DNA from 2 places in the Oceanobacillus aidingensis genome. Region 1 is predicted to be linked to the other one. Evidence: a T-box and tRNA genes for the amino acid it is inferred to sense, from the RefSeq annotation. Region 1 holds a T-box; the other holds one or more tRNA genes.
The links. The T-box of region 1 lies ahead of leuS (leucine--tRNA ligase). A T-box ahead of a tRNA ligase gene usually reads a tRNA of that ligase, here a tRNA-Leu.

Region 1 (7,288 bases):
GAAGAGATTATCGGCTATCTGCGTCCAGACGGGAAAACACAGGTAACCGTTGAATACGGTGAAGATAACCAGCCGCTGCGTGTAGATACGGTTGTCATTTCCGCGCAGCATCATCCGGATATTACGAATGAACAAATCGAAGCGGATATTATTAAACATGTTGTCGAAGCTGTTGTACCCGGTGAATTACTGGATGAAAAAACAAAGTACTATATTAACCCGACCGGGCGCTTTGTTTTAGGCGGTCCGCAAGGCGATGTCGGCTTGACCGGAAGAAAGATTATTGTAGACACTTATGGAGGCTATGCCAGACATGGCGGCGGCGCTTTTAGCGGTAAAGATGCAACGAAAGTGGATCGTTCTGCTGCATACGCGGCCCGTTATGTTGCTAAAAATATTGTTGCTGCAGGTCTTGCTGATTCTTGTGAGGTTCAGCTGGCTTATGCGATTGGCGTTGCACAGCCCGTTTCTATCTCAATCAATACGTTCGGTACAGGGGAAGTCAGTGAAGAGAGATTAGTGGAAGCAGTCCGGGAGCTTTTTGATTTGCGTCCGGCAGGTATTATCCGCATGCTTGATTTAAGAAGGCCAATCTTTAAAAACACAGCTGCTTACGGCCATTTCGGACGTACAGATATTACATTCCCATGGGAAAAAACAGATAAAGTCGAAGAATTAAAAGCGTTGACTGCAAAATAAAAAAACGTCAGGTGTTTGAAGATGCCTGACGTTTTTCTTTGGAATAGGATGGTTTTACTCATTTCCGCCCATGTTTGTTTCTTTTAAATAATATTGTCCTTTTTCCACATAGGATTTACGGATGCGGTCCATTTCTTGATAGTCTTTATCGGTTAATTCACGAACCACTTTAGCCGGCCTACCCATAGCTAATGTGCGGGGCGGTATTTTTTTGCCCGGCGGCACCAGACTTCCTGCGCCGACAAAAGCATGCTCCCCGATCTCTACGCCATCTAAAATAATGGACCCCATGCCAATCAGCGCATGATGGCGTATAATTGCTGAATGCAAGGTGACTTGGTGTCCAACAGTGACATCATCTTCAAGAATTAACGGCATATCAGGACTTTGATGCAGCATAGAGAGATCCTGGACATTGGTACGCTTACCTATTTTTGTCGGTGCTACATCACCGCGAATCACCGTATGAAACCAAATACTTGCTTCTTCTTCAATCGTCACGTCTCCGTTGATTACTGCATTTTTGGCAATGAATGCGGCAGAATCAATAGACGGGGTTATTCCTTTATATGATTCAATCATTTGTATTCCTCCAACTCAGTCATATTGATTAAAGTATATCAAAGGAAATATTATCTGGAAAGGCAGTTCTAAATGAGTTGATTTTAGTACTGAATGAAGGAGAAAGACTTGTTATTCCTATCGTAATCTCCTAATTGTAGGCATATATTCTAAGTCATTTGTTTGATGTGGATAATAAGTTTGAATGTAGATTTATTTCTTTTTATCCTCTACAGATACGCATCTTTTTATGGTAGAATAAATAAGCTGGTTACTTAAGGATAGTAATAACATAAAGAGATAAACAGAAATGCTATTCTAAGTAATTTCCACGTTGTTGATTTGACAATGGGAGCAGTAACAGATGTTCCAGTCATAACTGGAATAAGTAATTGTATAAATCTGTTTTAATCTCGCTATGGATAATGGGACATCCATACAAACAGGCGGACTTTTACAGAGAGAGAAAGTTTTGCATGTGGCGCAGAGAACTGATTTATCGTTAAAAATGGGGTTGTACTTTCATGTTGATTCAAATTGTAATAGGGATTTTATTTTTTATCGGTGTCTATATACTGATAAGCGATGAGCAAAAATGGCTGCGTCTGACAACATTTGGTTATTTTATTTTGCTAACTATTATTTTTGCAGCCGGATATATGAATCAGTTGAACAGCCTGCAAGACCCTGAACTGGGTGACCTTTCTGCATTGCGCGACTGGGTTTATCTATTTGGATATTTATATTCTGTCCCGCTCATGGTTGTATCAGCTTATATTTGGATTCCCTATCCCAAAAAATATAAGACACTTCGCTCCCGTGTGCTCATGATTTCATTTATTATATTTATTATCATGACAGCCGGGCACTTCTTAAATTTATTCTTTCGATTACTATTTTTAGGAATTGCATAAGAAACGCTCTATGATGCAGAGCGTTTCTTTTTTTCGATAGCAATTAAAAAAGGTGCTTTATTTTGCTGATTGATAAATTGGTACCTGAGCACTTGATATTCTTTTTGATTTAATTGTGAAGCGTAAGAAAGAACCGCTTCTTTTTCTTCCCCGCCGCCCGGGTGTCCATAATAAATAACCAGAACGATCAGACCGTTTGTTTTCAGTTTTTTCAATATCGCTTCAACCGAGGCGATGGTGGAGGGCGCTTTTGTGACTATTGATTTATCGCTTTTTGGCAAATAGCCAAGGTTAAAAATAGCGCCGCCAAAAATTTCTTCTTTAATATTGCTATGTATCTTTTCATGGCTGTCCTGAATAAGGGTTACATTATGACAGTCATTTTCGTAAAGTGTCGCTTTCGTATTTTGAATGGCCTGCTCCTGGATATCAAATCCATATACCTTGCCGGAAGGGCCGACAGTCTGGCTTAAAAATAATGTATCATATCCGTTTCCACAGGTCGCGTCGATAGCTGTATCTCCTTCTTTCAGGCTTTCTTTTAAAAGTGCATGTGCGCAGGTTAAAACATTTAATAGCATGTTACTGTCTCCTTCTGTATTTTTTCCAATGGAAATATGCTGTATTTCATTATAACAAGAAAAACGGTAAAATGTTTATTGCTCCGCTTCCAATTGAATAGTCAACAGTCTGTATTATATTTTTCCTCGTGATATGGTTTCCAATTATAAAAATAAGTGTATACTAAGAAGTAAGATACGTCAGGTCAACTTGACACGGAATATTTATTTCATTATAATTCCAGTATCTATCATAAAACGAAAGACGATGAAAAAGGATTAGTAATAGGTTTTATCAGTTTTAGAGAAGCAGTGGGTGGTGAAAACTGCTACTGATAGACGTATGAACTCACCTTTTTAGTTTGCAGTAATGAAATCAGAGTAGTTACTGTCGTTTCATCAACGTTACCGATGTCAAGCGAGCGCTTCTTAGCGTTAATTTGGGTGGTACCGCGGGAATAAACACAGCTTCTCGTCCCTTCATTGGGATGAGTGGCTTTTTTTATACCTGATTTTATAAGAAATCGGGATATAGATGTCCGTGCCGTATGTGATTGAACGATACAAGAGTCAGGACGAAAGGAAGGATTATAATGAGCTTTCAACATCAGGAAATCGAGAGAAAATGGCAAAAATATTGGGATAACAATCAAACATTCAAAACAAATACATTTTCTAATAAAGAGAAATTTTATGCACTTGATATGTTCCCTTATCCATCCGGCCAGGGGCTGCACGTTGGCCACCCGGAAGGTTATACGGCAACTGATATTTTAGCCAGAATGAAAAGAATGCAAGGATATGAGGTCATGCATCCGATGGGCTGGGACGCTTTTGGACTTCCGGCAGAGCAATATGCCATTGATACAGGAAACAGCCCTAAAGAATTTACAGAAGCAAATATTCAAACCTTTAAGAGACAGATTAAAGAGTTAGGCTTTTCTTATGATTGGGACCGGGAAATCAATACAACAGATCCTCATTATTATAAGTGGACACAATGGATTTTCAAAAAGCTTTATGAAAATGATTTGGCTTATATGGATGAAGTGGCTGTCAACTGGTGTCCTGCTCTTGGAACGGTGCTTGCCAATGAAGAAGTAATTGATGGGAAGAGTGAACGCGGGGGGCATCCGGTAGTTCGTAAACCGATGAAGCAGTGGATGCTTAAAATAACGGCGTACGCAGATCGACTGCTTTCTGATTTGGAAGAATTGGATTGGCCGGAAAGCCTGAAGGAAATGCAGCGTAACTGGATTGGGCGTTCCGAAGGGGCTGAGGTGACCTTCTCCATTGAAGGACATGAGGAAACCTTTACTGTATTTACAACACGTCCGGATACATTGTTCGGAGCAACGTATGCTGTTATGGCACCAGAGCATGATTTTGTTAAAAAAATTACAACCGCAGCACAAAAAGAAGCTGTGGAAAAATATTTGCATGACGTACAAACGAAGTCTGATTTAGAACGTACGGATCTTGCCAAAGAAAAAACAGGTGTATTTACGGGAGCCTATGCGATTAATCCTGTTAATGGAGAGAAGATGCCGATCTGGGTAGCAGATTATGTATTGATGAGTTACGGAAGCGGAGCAATTATGGCAGTTCCTGGACATGACGAGCGTGACTATGAATTTGCTTCTGTGTTTGATTTGCCAATCAGAGAAGTAGTCGCTGGCGGAAATATAGAAGAGGAAGCTTATACAGGAGACGGACCCCATGTTAATTCTGGATTTTTGGATGGACTGGATAAAGATGAGGCTATTTCTAAAATGATTGAATGGCTGGAAGAAAATAAAAAAGGGACAAAGAAAATCACGTATCGTTTGCGTGACTGGCTTTTTGCAAGGCAGCGTTATTGGGGAGAGCCGATTCCAATCATTCATTGGGAAGATGGCAGCATGACTGCTGTGCCGGATGAGGAGCTTCCATTGGAACTTCCGGAAATGACCGAGATTAAACCATCGGGAACTGGAGAATCTCCGCTTGCCACGAATGGAGATTGGGTAAATGTAGTTGATCCGGAAACAGGAATGAAGGGCAGAAGAGAAACAAATACGATGCCGCAATGGGCCGGCAGCTGCTGGTACTTCCTGCGCTATGTTGATCCGCATAATACGGAACAGCTTGCTGATCCAAAAGCATTGGAGGAATGGCTTCCAATCGACATATATATCGGCGGAGCAGAGCATGCTGTGCTTCACTTGTTATATGCACGTTTCTGGCATAAATTCCTTTATGATATTGGAGTTGTTTCCACGAAGGAGCCTTTCCAAAAATTATTTAACCAAGGGATGATTCTTGGAGAAGGTAATGAGAAAATGAGTAAATCAAAAGGAAATGTTGTTAATCCGGATGATATTATTTCTTCTCATGGCGCAGATACGCTAAGATTGTATGAAATGTTTATGGGACCATTAGATGCTTCTGTTGCCTGGTCAACAAATGGTTTAGATGGCTCCCGGCGTTTCTTGGATCGTGTTTGGAGACTGTATATCAATGATGATAATTCATTAACAGATAAGATTACAGATGAAGCTGCAACAGAATTAGATAAGGTTTATCATGAAACGGTTAAGAAAGTGACAGAGGACTTTGAGAATCTTCACTTTAATACAGGTATTTCTCAAATGATGGTATTTGTAAATGAATGCTACAAAGCAGAATCAATCCCGAAAAATTACGCAGAAGGCTTTGTGAAGCTTCTTTCTCCAGTCGCTCCGCATATGTGTGAAGAGATTTGGCAAAAGCTGGGCAATGAAGATTCTATAAGCCTTGCTGGCTGGCCTGCTTACGATGAATCGAAGCTGGTGGAAGAAGAAGTGGAAGTTGTTTTGCAGGTGATGGGCAAGGTACGTGCGAAACTAAGCGTTCCAGCAGGTACTGAAAAAGACGACCTTGAAAAAATGGCTTTAAATCAAGAAAGTATAAAAAAATGGCTGGACGGGAAGACAATTCGAAAAGTGATTGTTGTTCCAGATAAACTTGTTAATGTTGTAGCTAATTAATCCATTTTCTCTAACTGAAAACCGGGCTATAATCAAAATTCGCTTGGCAGAAATTGATTATAGTCCGGTTTTTCTATGTTTTCTTTATAAAAAATACTAACTGGAGGAATTATCCAAACGCGGAAGATCTGTTTGCAAGTCTGTTTCTAGCAGCATCCATTTCCCCTCATCATACATCCAAATCGATTCCACGGTTCCAATTCCGTCTGCATGATAAGCACCACTTATTTGCTGAAAGCTCTTAAGACCTTTTTGACCTTCATCGTCTAAGTCAATGATGTCAAAAAATGCAACAGGATCAATCATAAGTGTTGTAGGTTCCAGAAGTTTACCCTGCTCATCGTATAGCTTTAAACGGATATATTCTTCTTTTTGGCCCGAGACATCTAAAATGATGGGGTCTTCATCTGGAAGCAATTGAATGGACACTCGAAAACCATCCATAAATTCCCCTTTCACGGGCTGCTCTACTGGCAGTGGAAGCTCGATAAAATCATCTTTTTCCCATTGATTTAACTGAGAAGTATATAATCCGCCGCTTCCGCCGGTAGGACTCTGATAAAGAATATCCATGACACCGTTGTGAGTTAATTCTGCAAAATGTAATTCGGGATCGTATCCTCCACCATAGTTTATCCGCCATGTTTTATCAGTAGAGGGGCTGGAAATTTCAACCCAAATATCTTGATAATAAACACCATCTGCAGCAAATAATTTTCCTTTTAACTCTAACAGCTCTTTCTCTCCATCTCCTGTAACATCCTCTTCATACGTTTGGATTAGCATCGCATCATTCGAAGCTGCTTCTGCCGGAGCGAAAAAGAGAGCTAAAAACAATAAACTGATATAAGCCATCAATAACACCTTCTATTCATAAAATAATTAAGTTTTGCCTTAGTTTAATCAAACGATTTGAATCCTATTCATAATGCATTTAATATAATAAAGAAGGAAAACAGAAGGAGATGAGAGAAAATGGCAGATATAAAAGAGCTTACACCGGCAGAAGTGGATACTATCAGAGAAAACGATAATATTCAGTTGATCGATGTCAGAGAAGATGAAGAAGTAGCACAAGGAATCATTGAAAATGCTTTGCATATTCCTTTAGGCGATATACCGGCTGCTTATGAGAAATTAGATAAAGATAAGGAATATATTATGATTTGCCGGTCTGGAAGAAGAAGCCATAACGCAACCGCTTTTTTACAAGAGCAAGGGTTTAATGTATCAAACATGAGCGGCGGAATGCTGGAGTGGGATGGAGAAATTATTATTAAATAATTCCATAAGCGTGACGAATTTATAGACTCTATAGAGGATATCCCGCGGGAAAATAAATTCCCGCGGGATTTTTATGCTGAGCAGGAGTAAGGTAACCAGACAATACGAGATTTATAATTTAATGAAGGGAGTACAAAAAAGGACATAATACAGCTTTATTTAATCCCTTCATTAGATAAAAAGAAATTTTCTCGTTTTGTGTTGACTTAATTTGTCGATAATGCTATAATAAATTTCCAGCGTTGAGTTAGCGATTTTGTAA
Region 2 (12,059 bases), on a different contig from region 1:
CACTATCATCGGGGTGATTGGGGTTACCGGCAATCCGGATGAGATGGAGGATATCGGGGAGCTGGTGAAAATGACTACAGAGCTGATGATTGACCAGGAATTTATTACTTCACAGCTGGAATGGAAACAGCGTACAAAAGAGATGGTTATTGACCAGCTGTTAAAAAGCAATGCCTCTTATAAAACGATCCAGCAAGGGCTTGATATGCTGAAAATAGAATTAACGCCTCCATTCATGGCATTCGTCATTCAAATAGATACGCTCACTATCCAAAAACAAGAATTGATTCAAAAAATAGAGCGGTTATTTGGTAAGCGTCCTGCTATTGCCGGATTTATAAACCTTAATCAGCTGTTTATTGCCGTGTCTGAAATGGAAGAGACCGAAGCCGTGCGAAAAGTAGAAGCGCTGCAAGCACTATTTCATAAGCTGGGTATTACCTTCAGAATAGCCAATAGTCTGGCTTTTCATGAACTGAAACATTTTTATCAGGCTTATTCCGATTGCGAGCTCGCTTTAAAAATCAGTGCACCGGAAATCGAAGTAATTTCATTCAGCCAGATTGAAGTACGGGCATTGCTTTATCAGCTTGACCAGACGCTGAGAGAAAGGTTCTCCAGGCGAATTCTGAACGGTTTAGATGAAACGCAGGCAATGACATTAAAAGCATTTTTTGCACATGATTTAAATATCCAAAAAACAGCTGATGCCCTATTTTTACATCGGAATACATTGCTTTACCGGTTAAATAATATCACAAGGGAAACAGGATATAATCCGAAAATTTTCAATGATTCTCTTATTTTGCAGGTGGCCTTATGGATTCAGGAACAAAATAAATAAGGCAAGGGAAGTTTGATACACTGCTTATCAAACTCCCTTGCCTTTCAATCCATTCTCTACTCTTCGCTTTCCACATCCGTGTGCCGGTATCCGCTGATCTCATTTTCACGATTCACATATACAATGATGGATGCCGGCTGTTCCGAAAACTCCACATCATATACAAACGAATAATTTCCAGCAGAAGGACCATAATAGTCTTTTTCATGATTCAACTCAAAACGAACCCATTCTCCATACTCCCGCTCAACATTATTACGCCACCTTTCCAAATCTTCAGGAGAGGCCTCTGCTTCAGCATCATCTAAGAGATCTGCCGCCTCTTCATAATCTTCAGCAGCAATAAATGTTAAAAAATCCTCGGCTGTCTGATGCGCTTCTTCCGGATAGATGTAATTCTCTTCTTCATCATAGCTGCGGGAATAATAACCTGTAATTGCATTGTCCTCATTTACATAGATATTAAAAAGAACCAGCTGTTCCCCAAACGTTGCAGCATAAATAAGAGAAGAATCTCTGGAAAACGTCTGTTCATCATAAAGATGAATATCTGCGAATTCCCCATTCGTTTCCTCCAGCCGGCTCCAATCAGACGCAATATCTGCCGGTGCTATATCTGATTCCATATCATCTTCCACTAAGTCAGCCGCTTCTTCAAAGGCACCCTCCCTCGCAAATTCTAAAAATCCTTCCGCAACGTCATGGGTCTTTTCTGAAAACTGTAATTCTGGATCAATGTTTGTCCGAAAATTAAATACTTCATTATTTCTGTTAATACCGATATAAAAGAGCGCCTTACGCGCACCAAATTTGCCTTCATAAACAAAATTAAAGATGGACGAATATGTATCTTCCTCTTCCTCCATTAAATCAATACTACTTAATCCACCATAAATTTCAGCTGTTGGAACAAATAAATCTTCAAAATCTTTTGATGTCCATTCACTGATAGAATTATCACTCAGAGAGGATGCCGCTTCTTCAAATTCTTCCTCGCTTAAAAAGGATAAAAATTCTTCTGCTGTTTGCATCGCTTCATCTCTGGCTTCCTCTCTAGTCTCTCCTTCTGATTCAGAATCAGTTTCCCCGCATGCAGAGAGTATCAAACCAAGTAAACTGACTGTTAATAGAATGGTTAACTGTTTGAACTTCAAATTTTATGCTCCTTTACCCTGATTATTTCCTTGCCGGTTAGCAGCGGATTCCTCCCTGCACAACGATGTTTTTCAAAATCGACTTATTATGTATCTATTAAACTCCATTTGCGAAAATACGCTTAATCTTTTCATATCGTACCATATGCCAGGGAAGCTTGCTAGTACTCTAATAGATGAGAAAGTTTCTATCAGAATTTCACTTTCATATCCCTTCAAACAAGGTTCATCGTGTCATCTTTTCAACTGCATTGGAAATGCTGCTTCGTATTAATCTTTTTTAACAACAATGAGGAAGAAACTACAGCCTTAAAGAAAGGTTATTATCGAAAATTTTCACCTGCTATGAAGTGAGAAAACAACAAAAAATAGCAATACCAAAGACGTTTTACCCAATGGCAGTGCCATTTTTGGTGTATATTTTTTACAGCGTGCATATCATCGGATATTTCCAATTGTTCTTTCTGTCATTACTTTATGACTCCCCCGCTTAATTCCTGTCATAATCTCTAAAAACACATGAATGCATAGCCTGTAAAATGACTCAGCCTGATAGCTCCCATTCTCCAGTTAGATCACTAATTCATCACCATTTTACAATTCATTCACTATCCTTTCGTTCAACCTCTTTACATCTGCCCCGTATCAGATATAATGTCCTTTGTATCAAAATGCACCAACATAGAAGGAGTTTCGAAAAATGCATGATTCAAACACCAAAATATGGTCATTATCCTTTATCTTTATCGTGGTTTCCAACGGTTTAGTTTTTATGATTTTCGAGATGCTGCTTCCCACGCTTCCTCTCTTTATTACTGCAATTGGAGGCGGCGCCAGCCAAGTCGGCATCGTCACAGGAATATTTATGTTATCTGCTATTCTGACTCGTCCTTTTGCTGGTCTTCTAGCAAGTAAAATGGACAAAAAATTCCTCTTAATCCTAGGTATTTTAATTAATGCCTTGGCGACTGGAGCCTATTATCTTTCAAGTGATATCACTACGCTATTGATTATTCGGCTTTTTCATGGAGCAGGGTTTGGGTTGATTACGACATATTTCGCTACATTAGCAGCCGAAATCATTCCTAAAAAGCGGCTCGGAGAAGGAATTGGATATTTTGGTCTGGGTGAAACGATTGCTATTTCTGTCGGTCCCATGATAGGTATCTTAACGCTGGAATTATATGACTTTCAGCGCTTATTCTTAGGCGGAATGGCAGTATTGATACTGGCTGTAATCATGGCCATATTGATTAAACGCGCACCAAATGGAAGAGAATTAGATAGAACAGCCAGTGTAAAGACAAAAATTCTTGAAAAGAAAGTTCTCTTCCCTGCCCTTCTGATTTTATTAGTCGGAACGGCAGCAGGAGGAATCATGTCATTCTTTTCTTTATATGCCTTGGAAAAGGATTTTTCTCATGTAGGATTGTTTTTCTTCGTTATAGCGGCAGCCAGCTTTGCAGTACGATTGGTTTCTGGCAGGCTGTTTGACTTGCACGGACCAGCCGTCATCTTGATTCCAGGTTCTATCTTTGCAATCATTGGATTAGGTCTTTTATATATTGCCAATACAGACACGGTCTTTTTTACAGCAGCAATATTTTACGGTCTAGGTTTCGGAGCATTGCTTCCTGCTATACAAACCTGGTGTATCAACCTAGTCGATAAACAGGAGCATGAAGATGCCATGGCCTCTTTCTTCAATTTTTTCGATATTGGGATAGGCGGCGGCTCATTGGTACTGGGATTAATAGCAGAAGCAGCGTCTTATCAGACTATCTATATTGTATCTGCCTTCGTATACGTCTTATTTTTCATTATGTATGTAGTTTATTTACTTATAAAAAAAACGTTCAAAAGAATTAGTTTAAGTGGAATATCAAGGGTTTAATACCCTTGATATGATTAATTGAAAAAGCAGCCATGCACTTACTTTTTTCTGCTGCTGCACATGCCAGGAAGTATTTTTAGATTCCCGCTTTGATTCTCAGAAAACCGCTTATACCCCGGTTTCTCGATTTCATAGATGGCAATTTTGCCTTCTTTATTAAAATGAAAACTTCTTCAGTAAAGCAGAAGCTCATAAAGTTAATTACTTTCTATAAAGGGAGATTCCTCTAAACCCGTCCACTGAAGACTTTTAATATATAAATCTTTTTGGCGTTCTTCATTATACGAAACAGGGGAAGTCTGTTCTATTTTATTATCTTTAAAAAACTTCCCTGTAACATCTTTCACTTCATTGGATGAAGCCAAATAAGCAGGCAAAGTGGCACCTTGCTCTGGATTTTTTGAAAATAACTTCATAACTGGTCTTAAAAACTTCGGTGCCATTCGGGTTGCCTGAGGGGTATAAATAAATCCTGGGTGCAGTGCATTGACGGTCACACCGCTGTTTGACAAGCGCTCACTCAGATAATACGTCATCATCAGAACAGCGGTTTTTGCAGTTTTATATGCCTGCATTCCCGAATAATCAGAAGCAGTTTGATTTACTGCATTATCCGGCTCAAACTCTTTGTCTTCCATGACAGATGCGATATTAACCACTCTTCCTGAACCGGAAGCCTTCAATTGATCAAGCAGCAGATGAGTTAATAAAAACGGTGCTAAATAATTAACCGCAAAAGTCATTTCAAAGCCGTCGTTATTGACTTGATACTGACCGAATACACCGCCGGCATTGTTTATGAGAACATCTAATTTGGAATAGCGCTTCTGAACCTGCTCTGCCAGCTTTCTAATCTCCGTGTGAGGACAAATCAGCGATCAGTAAATCTATATCCTTATTATCAGCAGCAGCTAATAATTCTTGACGTGCTTCTTCCCCTTTTCGCTTATTTCTGCATACTAAGACGATACGACAGCCTTGTCTGGCTAAAATAGCAGCTGTTGCGAATCCAATTCCTGAATTAGCTCCAGTTATCAAAACCGTTCTCCCTTCCATTCATCTCGTCCTCCTAATATTTAAGTCAAAGCATCCTTCATATACTTGAATCAGTTTGGTAATTTCAATAATATAATTTATAAAAATACAGGGGGTTACAAGCAGAGGCAGATATGAGACGGTAGCATTGCAGGCAATTGTCCGTGATATACTCTCTACTAATGTAACCCTTCTTTGATCAAGACATTTTATAACCTTGTTATACATCCATAAATGATTTATACTTTTAAAGCACAAAAGTATCCAAGCTTAATCAGCATACTATTACTGGACAACAAAGTGAGTAATTCATAGAAAACACCATTCCGCTTCGTATTACAACTTATCGGGAATTATATTTGTTCCTTCTGCTCTTCATTATCTTTTCCATATAATTTCTCCAAATGTTCCAGATGCTCCGTCCCCCAGCTTCTCATTGATACTAATAACGGTTTTAAACCATGACCGTACGGTGACATAGAATACTCCACTTTTGGAGGCACCTGCTGATAAACCTTGCGATGAACAATATCGTTATATTCTAATTCTCTTAATTGGGAAGTTAACATTTTTTTAGTGATTTCCGGAATAGCCCGCTGCAGTTCACTAAAACGCAATTTTTCGTTTTCCATAAGGTGAAATAAAATAATCGGTTTCCATTTTCCTACAATAATATCTAACGCAACTTGAAGCTCTCCACAATTTTCACCTGTCGTTATATTCTTCACTTTTCAACCGCTCCTTTATAAATATATGCATGAACCCCTTATATATCAAATGGTTTCCTAAAAGTAACTAGGTATAAATAAAGTGCCTTCTTCTCAAAAAGGCACTTTAGGTTTATTATAACTCTTGTAATCAAATTAATACAAACTTATTATTTGATTCATTACATCTAAATTTATACGGAGGTTACAGCATGACAAGAATTGGTATTATTACAGGAAGCACACGTGATGTACGTGTTAATTTACAAGTTGCAGAATGGGTTAAAGATTTTGCAGATAATAAAGATATAGACGCAGAATTTGAAATTGTTGATATAAAAGAAAGTGGTCTTGGACGTTTCAATGAAGCAATCCCCCCGCTTATGACAAATAAAGAATACGCAACAGAAGAACAGCGTGCATGGTCAAGAAAAATTGATTCGTTTGACGGGTTTATTTTTGTTACACCGGAATATAATAAAAATTTCCCTTCGTCCCTTAAGGATCATTTAGATTATTTAGGTTCAGAGTGGCATCATAAAGCAGCAGGCATCGTAAGCTATGGCTCTACGCTTGGTATTGCAGCTTCCCTTGCATTACGTACAACGTTATCCAATTTAAAAGTAGCTACAGTTGAACCACAAGGTGCATTCAGCTTATTTAATGACTTTGAGAACATGGCAACTTTCGCACCAATGGAAGTGCATAAACCAAGATTTGGCGAAATGATTGATGATGTTGTCGCTTGGTCCAATGCGCTTAAATCAGTGAGAAAAGAAAAGAGCCTTGTATAAGTTATATTATCCTACAGTTTGTAAAAAAGAATGATTCCACTAAAAAACAGGCACCCTTTCCATTATTGGAATGAGTGCTTGTTTTATTTCAGCAGGTCCAGAACATTATATAGATTTAAAAATTAATATTTCCCCTCTTTAGATTTAGTTACAAGGTACACTAGCGGTCCGCCAAAAATCAATCCTGCTGCTCCCATGCCTAAAAAAACAGCCATGTATGAGATGAATTCCATTTCCCTGCCTAAAATAAAATCAATTATCATACGGCCAATGGTGATTATTGCAGGGAAAGCAAGCGACCAAAGCAAGATAATTTTTAATCCTTTTGACACGTTATCCCTCCACAAATCCTTCTAGCTATTCTGATACAACCTTTTGTCATATTCATTTCAGGACAATTCTCCCCAATCTCTATACTCAATTCTACTATAATCATAATTTTCATTTTATTTCAAGCGAAGATTATCTAAATGGATTCCCATATTTTTCACAGTATTTATAAAATCCATGCTTATACATATACATCATTTTTTTAATATTTTCGGAGGTATCAAATTCGATCAACTCTAAAATCAAATGTGTAAATTCAATCGGAGCTGTTCCGTTTGCAGTGACTAAATTTTTATCTGTTACTGCTTGCTGCTGAAAAAAACTGCTCTTAGCATGATAATTTTCATAGCCCTTCCAAGCATCAACAGAGTTACCCGTATGATTATAATGATTTAGAAAACCGTTTTTCGCTAAATAATCCACAGCTCCGCATAGCTCCAACAGGTATATTATTTTGAAATGCCATTTTGATTAGATGCAAAAGCTTTTTATTATCATTATTCCATGTATTCCCGCCCACCATTACCAATAGATGAACATCCTCAGGTTCAGAACCAATGATTTAATCGACAGCAGTTCTAAAACCGCCAATGGAACTTACCGTATCCCCAAAGAAATCGTATGAACCGACCAATCCTCCCTCTGATTTAATGTTGTTGATAAGTAAGCACCTTCCCAATCTGCGTATTCGTCCAGGATAAGAAATAAAGCCTGTTTCATAAGCATCACACCACCCGTTAATAATTTACAACCTTGCAGTGATTGCCTCATTTAACTCATTTATAAAATCACTACATTCTTATTTATTAAAGTAATTATACCAAAAAAGATTTATATTATGAATATTATAAATCTTTTATCGAGCTGGTTTATTGGGTTTATATTCTTTCAAGTCAATATGTTCCAGTAACTAGAGATATTTTTAACAGGCGCATCGAAAAATTGGTGAACACGTTAACCTTGAAGCTATCTACTGACATGATTTAAGGTATTCTCCGGCTGCTTTACTAGTTCCTCAAGGCGAAGAACACGTAACCTTTAAAGAACGCCTGGGGCGCTTATCCATTACTACGATAATTAATGTTTAGTTGTTCTCTAGTAAGCAAAGAAAAACTGCTGACAAATTAGATGATTTCTTTTAAATCCAAACGTTTCATTTTTACCATTTATTCACATGGTCAAAAACTGGTCAAAACTATATAAAAAAACATCCATTTCATATAGAAAAATGAGTGCATAAAAAAATATCAAAGGTCTGCAACCCTTGATATGACTGGTTTGTACATATGATGCGGTCGGTGGGATTTGAACCCACACGGGTTATTCACCCACCAGGCCCTCAACCTGGCGCGTCTGCCATTCCGCCACGACCGCATAATATAAAAAAATGGTGCGGATGAAGGGAGTCGAACCCCCACGTCCTTAACGGACACTGGAGCCTGATTCCAGCGCGTCTGCCAATTCCGCCACATCCGCAAGATAAAAATGGTGAGCCATGAAGGATTCGAACCTTCGACCCTCTGATTAAAAGTCAGATGCTCTACCGACTGAGCTAATGGCTCCTATATATGACAGGTCATTATTTATAGTCCCTATCAATAAAAAAATACTATTATCTGTAATAGTATTATCATGTATTCCTTCTAAAAAGAAAATGGCTGGGCCACCAGGATTCGAACCTGGGGTACACGGGATCAAAACCCGATGCCTTACCGCTTGGCTATGGCCCAACTATAATGGCGGTCCGGACGGGACTCGAACCCGCGACCTCCTGCGTGACAGGCAGGCATTCTAACCAACTGAACTACCGGACCAATTATTTATTTTGATTTCTTAGAAAGATGACCCGTACGGGATTCGAACCCGTGTTACCGCCGTGAAAGGGCGGTGTCTTAACCGCTTGACCAACGGGCCATTATGAAAATTAAAATGGCGGAGAAGGAGGGATTTGAACCCTCGCGCCGCTTACACGACCTACACCCTTAGCAGGGGCGCCTCTTCAGCCACTTGAGTACTTCTCCAAATAATGGCTCCACAGGTAGGATTCGAACCTACGACCGATCGGTTAACAGCCGATTGCTCTACCACTGAGCTACTGTGGAATATAAAAGTAATCAGTCACTATCTATGTAATATCCTAATTACGCAACAACAAGAAATATCATACAATATATCCTGTTTTTTGTCAACAAAAACTGTTAAATTTCTTAAAAAGTTTTTTTCGCTTAGAAAGTTATTCAAAAATCCAAGCCATTCGACAAAGCTGCTGAACAGGTCATTCGCAATGAATGAAAACTGTCATTTCATATCAGCTACATTAATTTATCATGGATCATATTATTCGTCAATACTTAATTGAAAAAAATTAAATCAGATGTAATCTCCCCCTGCATTTTCCACATCGATACCTGGATACATCTACTTTCCTTACTCTTTTATAAACCATTTTACATTTTTGGCATTCATATATATGCTGGTAGCGCTGCTGATTCGAAGGAAGCTGTTTACAATGACGGGGAGAGCCCGTTTTTGCAAGCAATTCTCTAAAATCTTTATCTCGATGCTGGTACCCTTTTCCTTCAATATGCAAATGGTAATGACAAAGCTCGTGCTTAATAATCCCGTGAAACTCTTCCTTATCAGATTCCAGTACATATTTGGGATTCAATTCAATTAATCGTTTACTTGGGATATATCTCCCTCCAGTTGTCCGCAGACGGGAGTTAAATCGTACTTTGTCCATAAACGTTTTATTAAAGAAAGCTTCTGACAGCTGATTAACTAACTGGTACAATTCTTCCTCCGGCATTGGGTCCATCTGTTTCAACCTCCAATATATAAAGAAAGCTTCATTATTTTAATGTTCTTCTTACCTTCCTGACAATTCAAAACATACTTCTTTATTATACGCCATCAGAAATTCCCAAAAATTGTTTAACTGATGACAACTCATTTTAACATAAAAAAGAAGCTGTCGGAACTTCTATTCTCTATCTTATATTTCAGTTATACTAAGAGTTTTATTCTCATTTAAAAAACTTAATTGAGAATTAGTAGAATCACTTATCTAATATATTATTTTATTCTAAAAGAAAACAACACTTTACTAACATTTGCTTAAAAATACGATACCCACCGTCAAGAAGGACTTCTATATCAAAATAAAAAAATGTCATTCAAATTAAACAAGAATATTAATAGCAATCTACTATTTATTATGTTATTATAATAATTGTATTTAATATATAGGAGGGAAACTATCTATGAGTGAAAAAAGAAAAATGACCACTGCATTTGGAGCTCCTGTTCCAAATGATGATGATTCTAAAACGGCCGGTAAACGTGGTCCATTATTAATGGAAGATTTTTGGTTTCTTGAAAAGCTTGCACACTTTGATCGCGAAGTAATTCCTGAGCGCCGTATGCACGCAAAAGGATCCGGAGCTTATGGAACATTAACGATTACTAACGACATTACTAAATATACAAAAGCAAAAGTCTTCTCTGAAGTCGGGAAGAAAACAGACATGTTTATCCGTTTCTCTACCGTAGCTGGTGAACGCGGAGCTGCTGATGCAGAACGCGATATCCGCGGTACTGCGATGAAATTCTACACAGAAGAAGGAAACTGGGACTTAGTCGGTAATAATACGCCTGTATTCTTTATGAGAGACCCTAAACGTTTCCCAGATTTGAACCATGTTGTAAAACGTGATCCAAAAACAAATATGAAGAATGCTGATGCAAACTGGGATTTCTGGTCTAATTTACCAGAAGCACTTCATCAGGTAACTGTTGTTATGTCTGATCGCGGGATTCCAAAATCTTACCGCAACATGCACTTATTCGGAAGCCATGCATACAGCTTATATAATGAAAATAACGAGCGCGTATGGGTGAAATTCCACTTCAGAACACAGCAAGGTATCGAAAACCTTACAAACGAAGAAGCTGCAAAAGTTGTCGGTGAAGACCGCGAAAGTCACCAACGTGATTTGTACACTGCTATTGAAGAAGGAAACTTCCCTAAATGGAAAATGTACATTCAGGTTATGACTGAAGAAGAAGCTAAAAATATGCCTTACAATCCATTCGATTTAACAAAAGTATGGTACAAAGATGAATTCCCGCTTATCGAAGTTGGCGAATTAGAACTGAATAAAAACCCGGAAAACTATCATGAAGAAGTAGAACAGGCTGCATTTGCTCCTACAAACATTGTTCCTGGCATTGGTTTCTCTCCAGATAAAATGTTGCAAGGCCGTCTATTCTCTTATGGAGATGCACAGCGCTACCGTTTAGGCGTGAACCACTGGCAAATCCCTGTTAACTATCCGAAAAACGCGAAAAACTTCCACCCATATCATCGTGACGGCGCAATGCGTGTTGTCCCTTACACTGGCGGACAAGTCAGCTACAGCCCGAACCAATATGGAGAATGGGAAGACAGCAAAGAGCATCAGGAGCCTGCATTACAGCTGGGTACAGATGTAGATGCTGATTACTTTGATTTTGATGAGGACGATGCGCTTTACTACGAACAGCCAGGTAAGCTATTCCGCTTAATGTCTGATGAGCAAAAACAAGCTCTTTTCCAAAATACAGCGGATGATATTGCTCCAGCAACAAAATCAGTAAAACTTCGTCACATCAACAATTGCTATAAAGCTGATCCAGAATACGGAAAAGGCGTTGCAGAAGCAATTGGCATCTCTCTTGATGAAGTGGAAGCTGCAAACGAAGAATCTGTAAAATAATAGAAAAATAAAAAAAGACCTCTCCTTATCTAATGGTGAGCGTCTTTTTTTATGGTTGAAAAAGAGGGAACTTCCCAGCATGGAAGCTCCCTTATCTTATTTATACATTATTGAATCATTGAAAGCGCAATTCTTCCTTTTTGGACATTCACATCATCGACCCAGACGGTGACTACATCACCAACAGAAGCGACATCCATGGGATGCTTGACGAACTGCTTGGACATCTTAGAGATATGCACAAGACCGTCCTGTTTAACACCAATATCAACAAAGACTCCAAAATCAACCACATTTCGCACCGTTCCCTGAAGCTCCATGCCAGGTTTTAAATCTTCCATATTCATGACATTTTTCTTTAATAACGGCTGTGGAAAATCATCACGCAAGTCACGTTCCGGCTTGCTTAATGCCTCCAGAATATCTTCTAATGTCGGCAGTCCAATCTCTAATTCTTCCGCGACAGCCTGCTTGTCTATTCCTTCTATCTTTTGCTGCAAAGGCGCTGTCCCCAGAGCTTGTTCATCAAACTTGAGCTTGTTTA

Region 2: it has a tRNA-Leu gene. The T-box ahead of leuS (leucine--tRNA ligase) is inferred to sense a tRNA for this amino acid. The anticodon was not compared.

Annotation. Positions count from the first base shown of each region.
Region 1 is NZ_JBHSFT010000037.1:190-7,477, reverse strand. Features, by position in the region: gene metK (methionine adenosyltransferase) at 1-699, shown strand, start outside; gene ACFO3P_RS14725 (gamma carbonic anhydrase) at 754-1,281, opposite strand; gene ACFO3P_RS14720 (hypothetical protein) at 1,785-2,174, shown strand; gene mnmM (tRNA 5-(aminomethyl)-2-thiouridylate-methyltransferase MnmM) at 2,183-2,755, opposite strand; T-box leader at 2,994-3,217, shown strand; gene leuS (leucine--tRNA ligase) at 3,328-5,742, shown strand; gene ACFO3P_RS14705 (hypothetical protein) at 5,839-6,597, opposite strand; gene ACFO3P_RS14700 (rhodanese-like domain-containing protein) at 6,718-7,026, shown strand.
Region 2 is NZ_JBHSFT010000010.1:29,560-41,618, forward strand. Features, by position in the region: gene ACFO3P_RS06815 (CdaR family transcriptional regulator) at 1-844, shown strand, start outside; gene ACFO3P_RS06820 (DUF3887 domain-containing protein) at 901-1,998, opposite strand; gene ACFO3P_RS06825 (MFS transporter) at 2,699-3,892, shown strand; partial or broken gene ACFO3P_RS06830 (SDR family oxidoreductase) at 4,090-4,924, opposite strand; gene ACFO3P_RS06835 (winged helix-turn-helix transcriptional regulator) at 5,281-5,646, opposite strand; gene ACFO3P_RS06840 (NADPH-dependent FMN reductase) at 5,847-6,428, shown strand; gene ACFO3P_RS06845 (hypothetical protein) at 6,551-6,760, opposite strand; partial or broken gene ACFO3P_RS06850 (type 1 glutamine amidotransferase family protein) at 6,891-7,478, opposite strand; tRNA gene ACFO3P_RS06855 (tRNA-Leu) at 8,049-8,132, opposite strand; tRNA gene ACFO3P_RS06860 (tRNA-Leu) at 8,147-8,234, opposite strand; tRNA gene ACFO3P_RS06865 (tRNA-Lys) at 8,245-8,320, opposite strand; tRNA gene ACFO3P_RS06870 (tRNA-Gln) at 8,414-8,488, opposite strand; tRNA gene ACFO3P_RS06875 (tRNA-Asp) at 8,496-8,572, opposite strand; tRNA gene ACFO3P_RS06880 (tRNA-Glu) at 8,601-8,672, opposite strand; tRNA gene ACFO3P_RS06885 (tRNA-Ser) at 8,689-8,779, opposite strand; tRNA gene ACFO3P_RS06890 (tRNA-Asn) at 8,786-8,860, opposite strand; gene ACFO3P_RS06895 (SprT family protein) at 9,124-9,576, opposite strand; gene ACFO3P_RS06900 (catalase) at 10,022-11,515, shown strand; gene ACFO3P_RS06905 (Tex family protein) at 11,623-12,059, opposite strand, start outside.